Regions from separate parts of the Neobacillus canaveralius genome, predicted to be linked through region 1. Evidence: riboswitches for the same ligand, from Rfam matches in the RefSeq annotation. Region 1 holds a riboswitch; each other region holds the start of a gene.

The links. Region 1 has a riboswitch for S-adenosylmethionine ahead of ABC255_RS14170 (5-methyltetrahydropteroyltriglutamate--homocysteine S-methyltransferase). Riboswitches for the same ligand answer to the same signal wherever they lie in the genome.
Region 2: it holds a riboswitch for S-adenosylmethionine, as region 1 does, so the genes downstream of both, ABC255_RS05765 (methionine biosynthesis PLP-dependent protein) here and ABC255_RS14170 (5-methyltetrahydropteroyltriglutamate--homocysteine S-methyltransferase) in region 1, are expected to answer to the same signal.
Region 3: it holds a riboswitch for S-adenosylmethionine, as region 1 does, so the genes downstream of both, metK (methionine adenosyltransferase) here and ABC255_RS14170 (5-methyltetrahydropteroyltriglutamate--homocysteine S-methyltransferase) in region 1, are expected to answer to the same signal.

What each region holds. Positions count from the first base shown of each region.
Region 1 is NZ_JBDFLL010000001.1:2,805,606-2,811,528, forward strand. Features, by position in the region: partial or broken gene ABC255_RS14135 (IS1595 family transposase) at 59-211, opposite strand; gene ABC255_RS14140 (SDR family oxidoreductase) at 610-1,371, shown strand; gene ABC255_RS14145 (hypothetical protein) at 1,570-1,779, opposite strand; gene ABC255_RS14150 (hypothetical protein) at 2,112-2,255, opposite strand; gene ABC255_RS14155 (DUF2089 domain-containing protein) at 2,526-2,897, shown strand; gene ABC255_RS14160 (SHOCT-like domain-containing protein) at 2,897-3,286, shown strand; gene ABC255_RS14165 (hypothetical protein) at 3,290-3,559, shown strand; gene ABC255_RS14170 (5-methyltetrahydropteroyltriglutamate--homocysteine S-methyltransferase) at 3,711-4,838, opposite strand; SAM riboswitch class I at 4,918-5,019, opposite strand; gene purT (formate-dependent phosphoribosylglycinamide formyltransferase) at 5,256-5,923, shown strand, end outside.
Region 2 is NZ_JBDFLL010000001.1:1,192,476-1,198,398, forward strand. Features, by position in the region: gene ABC255_RS05755 (bifunctional homocysteine S-methyltransferase/methylenetetrahydrofolate reductase) at 1-653, opposite strand, end outside; gene metC (cystathionine beta-lyase) at 656-1,843, opposite strand; gene ABC255_RS05765 (methionine biosynthesis PLP-dependent protein) at 1,843-2,955, opposite strand; SAM riboswitch class I at 3,034-3,148, opposite strand; gene ABC255_RS05770 (polysaccharide biosynthesis protein) at 3,586-5,409, shown strand; gene ABC255_RS05775 (sugar transferase) at 5,437-5,923, shown strand, end outside.
Region 3 is NZ_JBDFLL010000001.1:1,292,701-1,298,623, reverse strand. Features, by position in the region: gene metK (methionine adenosyltransferase) at 1-818, opposite strand, end outside; SAM riboswitch class I at 1,021-1,161, opposite strand; gene pckA (phosphoenolpyruvate carboxykinase (ATP)) at 1,379-2,962, shown strand; gene ABC255_RS06345 (DUF2584 domain-containing protein) at 3,134-3,376, opposite strand; gene ABC255_RS06340 (alpha/beta hydrolase family protein) at 3,417-4,208, opposite strand; gene ABC255_RS06335 (ABC transporter substrate-binding protein) at 4,334-5,350, shown strand; gene ABC255_RS06330 (ABC transporter ATP-binding protein) at 5,372-5,923, shown strand, end outside.

The DNA of each region.
Region 1 (5,923 bases):
AGACTGGAAGTATCCTTATTAAACTAACCTGCTTCGTTAGTTGAACAAGCAGTAACGTTTATATCGTGAATCTAGATAACCTAATTGTATCATATGTTTCCATATTTTGTATTAAATTCCCTTTAATCATCAAGTCATTCTTAGTAATAGGATTCCTTTGATGTTGAATGGATTCTAACACCTGAAACCAAACAAGGTAATTATTCAGATAGTTTTTGAATGGCTTTAAGAATATCAGTTGCTCTCACGTTCATCACCAACTTTTATATAGGTAACCCTGTTATAGAACGTAAGTTCCTGAATCAAATTATCAACAACAGACTTTAACAGAGCCTTATGAAAAAATCATGAAAGAATTGAGTCAAATAAAAACACCATTATATTATTTAAATGGACAAAGTAATATAGAAAAAACAACAGTAGAAATCTATAAGTGGCTTATAGAATAAAAAGAAACTCTGTTCATAATAGAAGAGATAAATGATTATTATACTTAATGTGGCGTAGATATAAGTTAACTACTTTAACAAGCGCAACGAGTGTACAACTAACAATAAAAGGTTAAATAGTTATGAGGAATTACCTAACGTTCTACGAAAGAGGGATATGATGAAACTATCAGGGAATACAGTACTGATTACGGGCGGTGCGGCAGGAATCGGGTTTGCGTTTGCAGAGAGATTCATAAAAGCAGGCAATAAAGTCATTGTCTGCGGCAGACGCGAAGTAAAGCTCCAGGAAGCAAAGGAAAAATATCCTGAACTGATTACACGCGTTTGTGATGTCACCAAAGAATCTGATCGGATTGCTTTGTTCGACTGGATAACGAGCGAGCACCCCGATGTTAACGTACTGATAAACAACGCAGGCATACAGCAGCGCTACCATGTTCTTAAAACGAACGCGAAGGAAGAGTGGAGCTATTACAGTCAAGAAATAGCTTCTAACATTGAGGCGCCATTTCATTTTGCCATGCTATTTGCGCCGTACTTTGCCAATAAAGATTATGGTGCTATCCTTAATGTATCATCCGGTTTAGCTTTTACCCCAATGGCGATTGCGCCGATTTATTCAGCAACGAAAGCGGCGGTTCATTCATTTACGATGAGCTTACGGCATCAGCTTGAAGATACGTCCATTGAGGTGATCGAAGTTGCGCCGCCGGCAGTTAATACCGATTTAGGCGGAATTGGCCTGCATACCTTTGGCGCCCCTGTAGATGAATTTGCCGATGCGGTATTTAAAGGCCTTGAAGCAGGAAAAATCGAAATCGGATACGGACGTGCTGAAAAAGCGATGAGGATGTCCAGAGATGAAATTGATGAGACAGTAAAGACGATGTACAACAATATGAAAAACACAATTCTATAACGACTAAAGGAGCTACCCAGGGGGTAGCTCTTTATTGATAAACCATTCTATTTTAATAACTGTATCCAAGTATGATGCCTAGAAAAGTGTCATGGGACTGCTTTTCTCACCCAAGCCGAGTCTAAATTTTGCATATGTACAAACTTCAACACCCTGTAGTGCATAAGCTATTAAGACTCATTTAAAGGCAGGTGAATTTTATGCATTTTGGTCAATCCTGGCCGCAATGGCACCAGCAACATCCGCATGGTACTTGGCAGCAGCAACAGCATCATCAACAACAGCAACATCATCATCAGCAACAGTTTCCGCACGGCTCTTGGCAGCAGTGGCATCAGCACCATCCACATGGTACTTGGCAACAGTGGCAGCACCAGCACCATCCACAGCACCATCCACATATGCCATTCATCCCTTGGCACCAATGGCATCAGCAGCATCCTCATGGTTCCTGGCAGCAATGGCATCAAATGTATCAAAGGAAATAATGAAAGATTAGAGGCTGAAAATTCACAACCTAATATTTGAGGATTATCATCATACAATTTTGGGGGCGGTGCTTCAATAACGAAGGATCGCTTTTTTCTTATGAAGTCACGAAGCTGGCAGATTGTTGAACAAAACGAACTATAATGACTAAAGGAGCTACCTGTGGGGGTAGCTCTTTATTAATGAACCAATCTAATTTAGGATGTGGAAATAAAATAATTAATAACTTTTGGTATACTAATAACCCACTGTTAAAGATTATCTGTACTAATTCTTGGGGTTCCTGTTTCATTTGCCGCTGCTGCCTTAGCATTATCATTATGTCGATTGTTGTTATAATTATCTAAGTTACTGTTTCTTTCAATGGGTTTGGAAGTTTTCTTATTGTCAGCCACATTATCACCTCCTACCAATAATATGTCCAACTTTTACCATAAAAATAAAAAAGGTGGAAGCAAATTAAATATCTGCTATAAGTGCAAAAAACAGACTCGACGTGAGTCTGTTTTTTACTTTAAATTAAATGTCTAATGAATCAATTTATTTAATGTTGAAGTTAATTTATTGAATTAAAATCTATAATTTCATAAATAATTTTAAGTTTTTGTTTGAAAACAAAAAGATATGGTGTATGATATGTTTAAATAAAAAGAAAGGAGAACATTATGGCGTATCCTTTACTTACAACATGTCCTGTCTGCAGGAAAGCGCTTAAAATCACTAAGCTACAGTGTAACCATTGCCAGACAACGGTAGAAAATGAATTTGAAGTATCAAGCTTGGCGGCCCTAGGTCAGGAACAGCTGCATTTTATTGAGATTTTTCTTAAATGCCGTGGAAATATCAAAGAGGTCGAGAAGGAGCTCGGGATTTCCTATCCGACAGTCAGAGGGAAATTAGATGAAATTATCTCTGCTCTGGGATATTCCTCTCAAAAGAAACCGGAAGTCGATAAGAAAAAAATTGTATCTTTATTGGAAAAAGGCGAAATTACGGCAGAGGAAGCTATTCAGTTATTAAAAGAGGGGGAAGTATAATGAAGGACGAAATTTCGAGAGTCTTAACGCTGGTAGAAGAAGGTAAGATTGATAAGGAAAAAGCAAGTGAATTAATTACAATCTTACAAGGTAAAAATCAACCAGAGCTAGTGACAATAAAGAAAGAAGCCCCGTATGGAAATAAAATGCTAAAGGTTCGTGTGACCTCCCAAGAAGGTGATAATGTAAATGTGAATTTACCGATTAATCTGGTAAAGGCTGTTTTAAAAGTAGGCACCAATATTGCTGAAAAAATACCTGAGGCTGAAAAATATGTAAAAGATATTAACGTTGACCTGCTCATCGAAGCAATTGAAAACGAATTGGACGGAGAGATTGTTAACATCACTTCGGCCAATGGGGATAAAGTTTTTGTGGTAATTGAGTAGATTATGTTAAAAGTTAAGTTGAAGGTAAAAGATAAACGATTCTCCATTCCCGTTCCCTATGGAGTGTTAAATTTGGTCAGTTTAATTATTACATCAAAAAAGATAAATCGCTTAATAAACAAAGCGATTGAAAAGGATGGCAGCAAATTCATCTTCCCTGAGATTGAAAGAAAAGATTTGAAGCCGTTGCTGCAGGGATTACAAAAACACAGTGGAGTTATCCTGGTTGAAACGAAATTGAAGGATGGAACTGAGGTAGAAGTAAAGCTTTAATGAAAACTTTAAACCCATTTTCCACTACAGGATGCTTTTATTTTTATAATGAATAAACCGAAAATATGAAAGAGTTTATTCATTTCTTGCATATTTCCGGTTTTTTTACATTTTAAAAACATCTGAAGGATATACTATTTATTCAATATATTTAGAGAGAACCCCAAACACTTTTCGCTATGTTTATAACGTGCTTGATCTTATTCCATTGATCTTCCTCTGTTAAAATATTTCCTTCTTCTGTACTTGCAAAGCCACATTGCGGACTTAAAGCTAAGTTTTCTAAAGGTATAGACTGGCTTGCTTCATTAATCCGTGCTTTAATGGTGTCAACATTTTCAAGTTCCGGCAATTTTGAGGTGATTAATCCCAGAACAACAGTCAAGTCAGGGCGGTTAAAGCTTTTTAATGGTTCAAAATCACCAGAACGTTGATCATCGTATTCTAAGAATAGGCCATCTACATTTAATTCAGCGAAAATAGCATCTGAAATATGGTCATATCCTCCGCTTGTAATATAAGTAGATTTAAAATTTCCGCGGCAAATGTGCATTGTAATTAACAAATCATCCGGCTTGTCTGCAATAACGTCATTAATACACGCGACTCTAGTTTTGATGACATCCTGTACGTTTTTGCCTTCTTTTTCTACCACAGCTGTAATACGTTCTTCCGAGACAAAATCAATCCAAGAGGTATCATCTAATTGTAAGTAACGACAGCCTGCATCATAGAATGCTTGAATTGCCTTTCTGTAAGCAGCAACAGTATCGTTATAAAACTCCTCTTTATTGCCGTTATAATACTCATCACCTTGAATTCTAGTAAAAAGCATATTTGGGCTAGGAATAGAGAACTTCGCCACTTGGCTGCCATCCCCATATTCTTCAACCGCTTCTTTTAAAAATTGAAAGTGTTGTATCATATAATGGTGATCGAAGTCGACCTTACCAACGACTTTAATGGCATTATTTCTTGTTTTGGCACCTTTGAAGGCACTAACATATTGGCTTTCAAAGAATTCTACACCTTGAAGCCCGGCTAAAAAGTCCAAGTGCCACCAAGAACGTCGAAACTCACCATCCGTAATGGACTTAAGACCTACCTCGATTTGTTTTTGTACTAGTTTCGCGATTTCTTTATCCTCTACATCCTTTAGGTCTGCTTTATCAATCTCCCCGTTTGCAAAAGCCTTTCTTGCTGCTTTAATCGGTTCTGTTCTAAGGAAACTCCCTACATGATCTGCTTTAAAAGGAGCTTTAACTAGTGTTTTTGTCATCTATTATTACCTTCTTTCAATATTATAAAAAAACCCTCTTCTTAAAAAAAAGAAGAGGGGGAAGTCCATAACCAATCTCTTCTTATCTTCAAGCATTCACTACTGGAATTGGCACAGTACTATTAATTAGTCTGCTGCCGAGGCTTCATAGGGCCAGTCCCTCAACCTCTCTTGATAAGAGTATTCTTGCTTATTTAATTACCTGTTAAGTTACACGTATTCAGATAATCTGTCAACCAATAAAACCTACGATACCGCTTACTTTCATAAAAGCGAACAATATTAAATTTTAAAAATTAAACGTTCGTGTTTTGGTGAAAACATTTGCTTGAAATCGATAAAAATATGAGATATTATAATCAAAAGACAAACAATAAGGGGTTGTAGTAGGTGTTTGATACACATGCGAAAAAGGTAATGTTACTTGGTTCAGGCGAACTTGGAAAAGAGACGATCATTGAGGCTCAGCGTCTTGGACTGGAGACGATTGCAGTTGACCGTTATGAAAATGCTCCTGCTATGCAGGTGGCACACCGTTCTTATGTGGTGGACATGCTTGACGGAGAAGAACTTCGTAGAGTAATAGAAAGAGAGAAACCAGATTTGGTGGTTCCCGAAATCGAGGCGATTGCAACAGAAACACTAGTGGAACTTGAAAACGAAGGTTTTCGTATCGTACCGACAGCTAAAGCCGTGAACCTCACCATGGATAGGGAAGGAATTCGCCGATTGGCTAGTGAAGAACTAGGGCTTCAAACAGCGAAGTACGCATTTGCAGACACCCTTTATGAACTAAGGAAAGCCGTAGAGAAAATCGGAACTCCCTGTGTCATTAAACCGATTATGAGTTCTTCTGGTAAAGGACAAACCATTTGCCGTTCGATTGAGGATGTAGAATGCTCTTGGAATGAGGCGATTTCTGGTGGAAGAGGTAACAAAGCCCGAATCATTGTGGAGGAATTTATCCATTTTGATTCTGAAATTACCCTATTAACCGTTCGCTCTGTTTCTGGTACAACGTTCTGTGCTCCCATTGGGCATGTGCAAAAAGATGGTGATTATATAGAATCCTGGCAGCCGCATGC
Region 2 (5,923 bases), 1.6 Mb from region 1:
GGCAGTTCAATCTGCTCTAGTGATTTTAACATATGATGAGGTCCAAGCCGGCAGTTCAAGCCAATGACATCAGCACCGAGGTTTTCAAGAGTGGAAAAGGCCTCATTAATCGGTGTCTGGTCTTGTAAAATACCTGGCTCATGAAGTGAGACTTGAGCAATGATGGGCAGCTTAGTTTCCTTTCGAGCGATCGTAAGGACCGTTTCCAGTTCCTCAAAATCATAAAAGGTTTCTAATAAAATGCCGTCCACACCTTCTAATAATAAACAGTATAGCTGTTCACGGAAACTGCGCTTTAATTCTTCTATTGATATAGTACTAGGTTTAATCCCGCGGTTACCGCCGATTGTTCCCAGCACATAAGTATTGTCTTGTGCTGCTAATTTTGCATTCTGGACAGCGGCACTATTAATCGCTTTAACGGAGTCCTCGAGACCATATCTCTGCAGTTTTAGATAATTTGCTGCATATGTGTTGGTTTGAATAACATCAGCACCAGCTTTAATATAGGCATGATGAATCTCTTGAATTTTTTCCGGATTAGAAAGGTTTAACTCTTCCAAGCAGCTATCTTTACCGAATGAATAAAGAAGGGTGCCCATGGCACCATCCCCTATTAAAATTTGGTTTTTTAATTTTTCTAAAAAGGTCATGATTATTCTCCTTGCTGCAAGACCAGTAGTTTTTCTTTCACTTGATGTAAAGCCTGAGAAAAGTCATGAATAAGATCATCCGGGTTCTCTAAGCCAACGGATAAGCGGATGAGGCTGTTTTTAATTCCTCGTTTTTCCCTTTCTACTTGGGACATAGCAGCATGTGACATTTTTGCCGGATAGGATAGAATGGATTCGACTGCACCAAGACTAACGGCAAAAACAGGGATTTTTACATTAGATAGAAAGACTTCAAGTGCTTGTTCATCCTGGAATTCAAACGATAAAACTGCACCAGGTCCTTTACTCTGACTTTTTTGAAGCTCGTGCTGTGGATGATTTTCAAGTCCAGGATAATAAACCTTCTCAATTAATGGATGAGTCTCTAAGAATTCTGCTATTTTAATAGCGGATTTTTGTGACTGTTCGAGTCTGACATGCAGGGTTTTTATTCCTCTAAGCACGAGCCATGCATCCTGTGGCCCAAGTACTGCGCCAAAAGAATTTTGTAAGGAATACAGCCTTTTACCTAATTCTTCATCCTTAACAACCGCAAGACCTGCAACGACATCACTATGTCCTGATAAAAACTTAGTTGCACTGTGGAGTACAACATCCGCACCAAGCTCTAAAGGTCGTTGGTACTCAGGGGTTAAAAAAGTGTTATCTACATAAGTGATTGCGTTGATCTCTTTTGCCAAAGTTGTAATGGCTTGGATATCCGTCACCTTTAATAAAGGATTTGACGGTGTTTCAACATAAAATGCTTTGGTGTTAGGCTGAATTGCCTCTTTTACTTGATCAAGATCTGTCATATCTACAAAGGTATGTTCAATTCCAAAACGAGTCAGTACCTGAGTGACCATTCGATATGTACCACCATACACATCGTCGGTAATTACTATATGGTCACCAGATGAAAGAAGAAGGAAGGCTGTTGAAATAGCAGCCATTCCTGACGAAAAAGCAAAGCCTCTCGTTCCACCCTCAAGTTCTGCGATAACATCCTCTAACGCTTCTCTCGTAGGATTTCCACTTCTAGCGTAATCGTATTTTCCGTAACTTTCTATATCAAATTGATGGAAAGTAGAAGCATGTTGAATCGGCACGCTTACTGCTCCCGTGGCCGGATCGACTTTATGCTGATTATGAAGGAGCTTGGTTTCAAAACTATAATTTTCTGAACTCATTATCCAATCACTCCTTCTTTTAATTTAGCTAGTGCATGTTCAAGGTCTTCAATGATGTCTGTTGGGTCTTCAAGTCCTACAGAGAATCTTAATAGTCGATTACAAACACCTGACTGAATTCGAATCTCTTCTGGAATATCGGCATGTGTCTGTGTTGCAGGATAGGTGATAAAGCTTTCAGTTCCACCAAGACTTTCAGCAAAGCAGATCAGTGAAAGACTTTGAAGGAATGGATTGACCCATGCTTCATCTTGTAAGCGGAAGGATACCATTCCACCTTTTCCTGGGTACAGTACATCTGTAATACCATCATGGTTAGACAGGTATTCAACAATCGCTTTTGCATTGCGTTCATGTCTTTCCATTCTTAGTGACAATGTTTTCATTCCACGCATTACTAACCAGGAATCAAAAGGACTTAAGACACCGCCTGCTCCGTTATGGTGGAAGGCAAGAGCCTCGCAAAGTTCTTTCCCCTTGGCAACAACAAGACCAGCAAGAACATCATTATGACCGCCTAAGTATTTGGTTGCACTATGGATGACAATATCTGCACCTAGCAGGATTGGTTGCTGAATTAGTGGTGTGTAGAAGGTATTGTCGACAATCAGCAAGATTCCGTGTTTTTTTGCGATTTCTGAAACAGCCGCAATATCTGATTCCTGCATAAGCGGATTTGTTGGTGTTTCTAGGAAAATTGCTTTTGTCTGCGGAGTTATGTTACTTTCAATCAATTCAATATTACAGGTATTTACATAATTTGTTTGTAATCCCCATTTTTTGAAGCCTTGTTCTAGTAATCTATAAGTACCACCATATAAATCCTCGCTCACAATCCATTCGTCCCCAGACTCGAAAAGAGAAAGAATTGTAAAAATAGCTGCCATACCCGAACTACAGGCAAATCCTTGATCTGCACCTTCTAAATCGGCAATCGCCTTTTCAAGCAGCTGTCGAGTCGGATTACCTGTCCGTGTGTAATCAAACCCTGTTGACTGCCCAATACCCTCATGACGGTAGGCAGTTGAAAAATAAACGGGAGGATTAACCGTCCCTGTCGCAGTTTCGCTGCGATTTCCAATTTGAGCTAGCTTCGTATCAATCTTATACATGGTCAACCACTCCTATATGAATAATAAAAAAAGTCTTCTTTAAGAAGAAGACTTTGGATGCTGTAAGCATTGTCATTCTTCTTATCTTCCAAGTTACCAATAACTTGTTGGACTTAGCACCTTTTCAATGAAATAACCATTGATGGTTGCTGAGGCGTCATAGGGCCATTCCCTCTACCTCTCTTGATAAGAACATAAGTATTTAGATTATTTATAAAATTTACTACAAATAGAAAGCCTAGTCAACATTTTTCTATTAATAATGACATAATAATGTTTGAAAGGTATAAAATGATGTATTTTCTAAGTTCGATATAAGTGATTTTCAGATTGACACGTTCTGTATAAAGAACTAAAATAAACTATATAGGGAAATAAAACCAAATTTTTTTATGATTATATTCTTTATTAAGTACAAAATCGCACTTTATATGTTTTTAATGGTGATGTCTCCTTTCCATTATCCCAGGAGGCACTCGGTCATACTGTGGGTCAGTGAACCTTAGACGCTAGTCGTCAAGAGTATGATGTGAGGACGGGTTAAATGCCCATTTTATAAAAATTTTCATTATGTGCTTTTAAAAGGAGTATATAATTAAAATTTTTCAAGAAAAAGAAAGGGGTGGGAACATGACTTTTCGACTGAGAATTTCTTTGTTTATATTATTTGATACATGTATTTTATTTTCATCGATTATCCTTAGTCATTATTTGGTAGAAGGAGACGTTACACTAAGTAGCCCTACTGCCAATTTCACGTTGGTGCTTTTGCTCACTCATTATGCCTTAACATATAGAAGCAAATTGTACAAAAAAGCATGGGAATATGCGAGTATAGGGGAATTATTAAGCATTTTTAAGGTTGTGAGTATATCAATTATTATTGCAGCATTGGTACAACAAGTGTTTTTTCATCTATCAAACTATCGATTTTTTACCGTTACATGGTTGATGAACTTAATTTTTATTGGTGGTACTCGATTCAGTTGGAGATTATTTCAGGAGAATTTTCTGATTAATGAAAAAAATAAAAGACGAACACTCATTGTAGGTGCAGGATCTGCTGGGATGATGGTGGCAAGGCAAATAAGAAAGAATAATAAAGCAGATCTATTGCCAGTTGGGTTTATCGATGATGACTTAAAAAAGCGGAATCTTGATATTTTAGGTATTCCAGTGATTGGTGGAACTGCAAACCTAGAAGAAATGGTTAGTAGAAACAAAATTGAAAACATTGTGATTGCGATTCCATCCCTAAGTAAAAAGGAATTAAATAAAATATTTATGGAATGTGCTAAGACAAGAGCTAAAACCCAAGTCCTTCCAATGCTCGAAGACCTTATGGTTGGAAAAGTATCTGTTAATCATTTTCGTGATGTTCAAGTTGAAGACTTGTTAGGAAGGGAACAAGTTGAATTAGATATTCAGAGTATTTCAGGATATATCAAAGATAAAGTGGTATTGGTTACAGGTGCAGGGGGCTCGATTGGCTCAGAAATCTGCCGCCAAATTTCTCTTTTTGAACCTGCTAAATTAATTTTACTAGGGCACGGAGAAAATAGCATTTTCTCCATAAATATGGAGTTAAGGGATTCTTTTAAAAATACAAACATCGAATATATTCCAGTTATTGCTGATATACAGGATAGCAGAAAAATGAGGGATGTAATGGCTACTTATCTTCCAGATGTGGTCTATCATGCAGCTGCACATAAGCATGTTCCATTAATGGAATCTAACCCAGAAGAGGCCATAAAAAATAACGTGATTGGGACCATGAATACCGCACAAGCAGCTAGCTATAATGGAGTTAAAACCTTTGTAATGATTTCTTCCGATAAAGCTGTGAATCCTACAAGTGTAATGGGAGCTACAAAAAGACTTGCCGAAATGATTATTCAACAGATGGATAAGGAAAGCCTAACAAGATTTGTTACTGTTCGTTTTGGTAATGTACTTGGAAGCAGGGGAAGTGTAATCCCATTATTTAAAAATCAAATCAAAAAGGGAGGTCCTATTACTGTCACTCACCCTGATATGGTGCGTTATTTTATGACGATTCCAGAGGCAACCAGGCTTGTTCTTCAAGCAGGGGCTTTAGCAAGAGGGGGAGAAATTTTTATTTTGGATATGGGGGATCCAGTGAAAATTGTTGATTTGGCTAAAAATTTAATAAATCTATCTGGTAACTCTATTGAAGAAATCGGGATTGAATACACTGGGATCAGACCAGGGGAAAAGATTTTCGAAGAATTACTAAAAGATGACGAGCTTACAGAAGAACAAATATATCCAAATATTTATATTGGGAAATCATCAACTATTTTTAGTCAGGAGATAGAAGAACTATTATCAATCTATGCGAATTTGAATCAAGATGAAGTAAGAAAGAGGATAGTAGATCTTGCAAACAAGAAAGGAACTACTGTATCCCAATTCCCAATCTTAATATAAGTATGATAAAGAAATGGGAGTGAATTCATGAAGAGAGTAATAGATGTAGTAATTTCTTTGATGACTTTAATTATTTTCTCACCTGTTATTGTACTAATTGGAATTTTGGTCAAATGGAAACTGGGTTCTCCTATCATTTTTAAACAGCAGCGTCCTGGATTAAATGGGAGGCCTTTTTATTTGTATAAATTCCGAAGTATGACGGAGTGGAAGGATAAAAATGGCTCACTTTTATCTGATGAACAACGTATGACCTCATTCGGATACTTTCTAAGAAAATTTAGTATTGATGAACTTCCACAATTTATTAACGTGTTAAAAGGCGAACTAAGTTTAGTTGGACCGAGGCCATTATTAATGGAGTATTTACCATTATATACTGAGGAACAAGCACTAAGACATTTAGTTAAGCCAGGGATTACAGGTTGGGCACAAATTAATGGTCGAAATGCGATTACCTGGGAAGAGAAATTTAAACTAGATGTTTGGTACGTCAAACATCAATCACTTTTAC
Region 3 (5,923 bases), 1.5 Mb from region 1:
TGACGTGCATAACCACCATACGTATCTACAATAATTTTACGTCCTGTTAAACCTGCATCTCCTTGAGGTCCACCGATAACAAAACGACCTGTTGGATTAATGAAATACTTTGTATTTTCATCAATTAGTTCTTTCGGCACAACTGGATTAATCACATACTCTTTTACGTTACGTTGGATTTGCTCTAACGTAATTTCGGGATGGTGCTGTGTAGAAATAACAATCGTATCGATACGGACAGGTTTGTCATTCTCATCATATTCTACCGTTACTTGTGTCTTTCCATCTGGACGCAGGTAAGGAAGAATTTCCTCTTTACGAACCTCTGTTAAACGACGTGCAAGCTTGTGTGCCAAGGAAATGGGAAGAGGCATTAATTCTTTGGTTTCATTACATGCAAAACCAAACATTAAACCTTGGTCTCCTGCACCAATAGCTTCGATTTCTTCATCAGACATTTGCCCTTCACGTGCTTCTAGAGCCTGATCGACCCCCATCGCAATGTCAGGAGATTGCTCACCAATAGAAGTGATAACACCACATGTCTCGGAGTCAAAGCCATATTTTGCACGATTATAGCCAATACCCTTAATTGTTTCACGAACGATTTTTGGAATATCAACGTAAGTAGATGTAGTGATTTCACCTGCAACTAAGACTAATCCAGTTGTGACGGATGTTTCAGCAGCAACCCGGGCATTTGCATCCTTTGCTAAAATGGCATCTAAAATCGAATCAGATATTTGGTCACAGATTTTATCTGGATGACCTTCGGTAACTGATTCAGAAGTGAACAAACGACGACGTTTTGTTGACATCTGATTTCCTCCTATATTATGAGATAAATCAAGGTCCATTTGAAGGTTACAGGAATACTTCTAGAACCACTGAAATTGATACGGTACTCATTCCCTTAGTATGAAATAAACAAAGGATTTTTATTAGTAACTCTATTGATAAAAGGTCTATACAAAACAAAAAACCTTACCATTGTGAGGAAAGGTTGTTCCGGTCCTTTCACTCTTATCGTTCAAGGTCAAAGCCTTGCGTCAGATTAGCACCTTCGCACTTGAGAATAGGACCAATAAATAGGATGGTCTTCTCATAAAGCAGGTTGCTGGGTTTCATAGGGCCTGTCCCTCCACCAGCTCAGGATAAGAGAGTATCCGTTCAAATTAGTATCATACTTGAACCTGTCGAGCGTTGTCAACGAATTTGCTAGCAAATTAAGGATAAATATATGAAATTTTTCCATTTAAATTTAATACTTAATAATACAACCCAAATTTACCAATTAGTATAGACTATTAAATTAAATGTGTTATACTTTTTATGAATATATTGACAATTAAAAACTTGAAAAGGAAGGTTCGTTCTGATGAATTCAGTACATGTCCCAAATGAATTAAGCCAATTGCTGGAAGAAAGCCATGTGCACATTCAAATGTCTGTTCCTCAATTAGTGGAAAAAATTCTATCTAGGAATGAGGGAAAACTAACCTCAACTGGTGCGATAAGTGTATCAACAGGTAAATATACTGGAAGATCTCCTCAAGACAAATTTATTGTCATGGAAGAATCCATTAAGGATAAAATTGATTGGGGCAATTTAAATCAGCCAATTTCAGAAGAAATATTTAATAACCTCTATCAAAAAGTTTTAGACTACTTAAAAGAAAAAAATGAAATATTCGTCTTTAAAGGGTTTGCAGGTGCTGATAAAAAGACCCAATTGCCGATTCAAATTGTGAATGAATATGCTTGGCATAATTTATTCGCCCATCAATTGTTTATTCGGCCTAGTGAAGAGGAATTGCTGACACATAAACCCGGATTCACTGTCATTTCGGCTCCTAACTTTAAAGCAAATCCGGTTATAGACGGAACAAAGTCTGAAACCTTTATTATTATCTCTTTCGAAAAACGGACGATCTTAATCGGCGGAACGGAATATGCTGGTGAAATGAAAAAATCAATCTTCTCAATAATGAACTACCTGCTGCCTGAGAATAATATTTTCTCTATGCACTGCTCTGCTAATATTGGTGTTGAAGGTGATGTTGCTTTGTTCTTCGGTCTTTCTGGGACAGGAAAAACCACTTTATCTGCAGACCCAAAACGCCGCTTAATTGGTGATGATGAGCACGGCTGGTCATCGAATGGCGTGTTTAATATTGAAGGCGGCTGCTATGCAAAAACCATTAATCTTTCCAGAGAAAAAGAGCCGCAAATTTTTGATGCCATCCATTTTGGTTCCGTATTAGAAAATGTTGTTCTTAATCCTGATACAAGAATTGCAGACTATGACGATTCAACTCTTACTGAAAATACAAGGGCTGCTTATCCGATGCACGCCATTGAAAATATAGTTCAGCCAAGCATTGCAGGCCACCCGAATACCATTGTCTTTTTAACCGCAGACGCATTTGGGGTATTGCCTCCAATCTCAAAATTAACGAAAGAGCAGGCAATGTATCATTTCTTGAGTGGTTATACATCCAAGCTAGCAGGAACTGAGCGTGGGGTAACTTCTCCAGAGGCCACCTTCTCCACTTGCTTTGGTGCACCATTCCTGCCTTTACCTGCAACACGTTATGCAAAAATGCTTGGTGAAAAGATTCTTGAGCATAATGCAAATGTTTTTCTTGTAAATACAGGCTGGACAGGCGGAGAATACGGAGTGGGGAACCGCATGAAGTTATCCTATACAAGAGCGATGATTCAGGCTGCACTTGAAGGGGAACTAAACAATGTTGAAACCGTACAAGATGATATTTTCGGACTAAATATTCCACTCCACATTGCTGGTGTGCCGGATGAGGTTCTTCAACCCAGCAAAACTTGGGCAGACCCACTAGTATATGAAAAGAAAGCAATAGAATTAGCGAATAAATTCCGCGAAAACTTTAAAAAATTCACCAAAGTGGATTCAGAAATTGAAGAAAAAGGTGGACCAAAATAGAAAAGCGGATGCGCCTTGTCCAGGGGCGGCAGGCATAAGACGAGCCGGCGGGAAGGTTGTTCTTTAACCTTTCTGACGGATTGGCTTATGACCCGAGCCCCTAGGCGCTGAAGCTAGACAGCTATCAAAGCCATAGAGCAGACCCTTATCGTTGTCGATAAGGGCCTTTTACTAATTTGTAGAATTTAGTGAAATTAATTGGTAAGTTAACCACGTGCGGCTTTCTTGCCATTCTACTTTTTTAATGACGGCTGTTCCGCTCGTATCGCTTTCAATGGTTTTTCTCAACTCAATGGGAATATCAATCGGATAAAGTCGATAGCCTTCCTTTTCTAATACGAAAAGATTTTCTTCGATTCTTTTTTCCCTGCCTTTTGTTACAATCATCGTATTTAACTCAAGGGGCATACCCATATGTACCCGCTCCTCTGTAATTGGACTTACTTCTATTTTATCATCTTTTGATTTGACATTTCATCCACTTCGTTAAATCCTCCACGATTTTTTTGTTTACTACAGGAGGAAAGTAGTGAGTAAAATCATCAAAATACCAGCATTCCACAGGCTTATTTAACATCTTAAGTCTTCTTTCGAGTCTGTAGGCATGCTCCACCGAAACATTCTGATCATTTACTCCATGAATGATTAATACAGGTGCTAAAAGCTTTTCGAGCTCATAAAGAGGTGTTCGCTCTTCATATCTTTCGGGATATTTTCCAGGTGTACCACCAATCACCCTTTTCATCATTTTTCGCAAATCTTTTCTTTCTTCATAGGTTAACGTCATATCACTAACCCCGCCCCAAGTAACAATCGAGGCAGCCTCTGGATACTCGAGTGCTGTCATCAATGCCATGACACCACCTCGCGAAAAGCCAAAGACATGGATATACTCTACATTAGGAAATGACTTTAAAAGCTCATAGCCCGCAAAAGCGTCCTCCCTGTCCTCTCCAGCAAAATCCTCATTCCCCTCTCCCCCTTGATTCCCTCGATAATAAGGAGCGAATACGATGAATCCTTCAGAGGCAAACTGAGCAATTCTTGCAGGTCTGACCTTTCCGACGTTCTTGATGCCGCCGCGCAAATATAAAAAGCCATCATAATTTCCTTTTATTTTTGGCTCAGCCAGCAGACCTTTAACCCTCAATCCATCAGAAAGATAGGTAATCTCCCTTAATTCCACATTAGGATTGGGTGAAGGAAAACGATAGACTTCGATGATTTTTCCATTTTGTTTGTTCACTAGATTTCACCTTTCCATTCAACCGTAAAAATTTATGTAAGTAAGCATTCACACATTTATTTCTGTTTCATACGATATGTTAGGTCAACAGCCCAGATTTTTATTGTAATAAGGAGGGTTTTGGTATGAAAAAATGGTTAAAAATTGGCTTTTCTTCAGTTCTTATTTTAATTCTGATGTTCTCACTAGCTGCTTGTAACAGTACTGATAAAACCGATTCAGAGAAAATTGAAAAGGTACGATTGGTTGAAGTTACTCGTTCTATCTTCTATGCCCCTGAATATGTCGCCATCGCAAAAGGATTTTTCGAAGAAGAGGGCCTGGAAGTGGAATTGTCTACAGCCTTTGGCGGCGATAAAACCATGACAACACTGTTATCCAATGGTGCTGATGTTGCGTTGGTAGGCTCTGAGACTTCGATTTATGTTTACGCTCAAGGATCCAATGATCCGGTTATTAACTTTGCACAACTCACACAGACTGATGGCACCTTCCTGGTCTCAAGAGAAAAAATTGATAATTTCTCATGGGATCTTCTTAAGGGTTCAACATTCTTAGGGCAACGTACTGGCGGTATGCCGCAAATGGTTGGGGAGTTCGTTCTCAAAAAGCATGGCATCGACCCTCACCAAGATTTAAATCTCATCCAAAACATTGATTTTGCAAATATAGCTAGTGCATTTGCCTCTGGAACAGGTGATTTTGTTCAATTATTTGAACCACAGGCGAGCATTTTTGAACAAGAAGGAAAAGGACATATTATTGCTTCCTTTGGAACAGAATCCGGCCATGTTCCATATACAACCTTCATGGCAAAAGACAGTTACATGAAAGAAAACAAGGATATTGTAGAAAAATTTACCAGAGCCGTTTACAAGGCACAGCAATGGGTTGAAACACATAGCTCAGACGAAATCGCTGAGGCAATTCAATCCTATTTCCCTGATACAGACGTCAAACTCATTAGCACAGTAGTAGACCGTTATAAAGAGCAAGGCTCATTTGCAACTGATCCGATCCTTGATGTGGAAGAGTGGAACAATCTACAGAACATCATGGACGAAGCAGGTGAGCTTCCAAAAGAGGTTGATCACTCTACACTTGTAAATACAGAAATAGCTGAAAAAGTAAAAGAAGAATAAAAAATATGGGAGGCCGTCAAAATGAGTTTCTTAGCCATTAAAGATATCCATCACACTTATTTCACAAAAGCCTCTGAAACAACGGCCCTCTCGGAAATAAGTTTGATTGTAGAGGAAGGTGAATTTGTTTCCTTCCTCGGCCCTAGCGGCTGTGGAAAGACAACTTTACTTTCCATTATTGCTGGGCTTATAAAACCAACACAAGGAACCATTTTGCTTGAAAATAAACCAATCACGGGGCTAAAGAACCAAATCGGCTATATGCTCCAACAGGACTATCTATTTCCATGGAAAACAATTGAAGAAAATATCCTTATTGGTCTAAAATTATCCAAACAATTGAACGAGCAAACAAAAAGTGCCGCATTAAACCTTTTAAATCAAATGGGTTTAAAGGGTATCGAGAAACAGCTCCCTAAGCAGCTTTCAGGTGGTATGAGGCAGCGTGCTGCGCTTGTAAGAACGCTTGCCACGGAACCCAAGCTTCTTATGCTTGATGAACCATTTTCAGCATTGGATTATCAAACTAAGTTAAAGCTGGAAGAATTAGTATCAAACACGCTCGACTCCTTT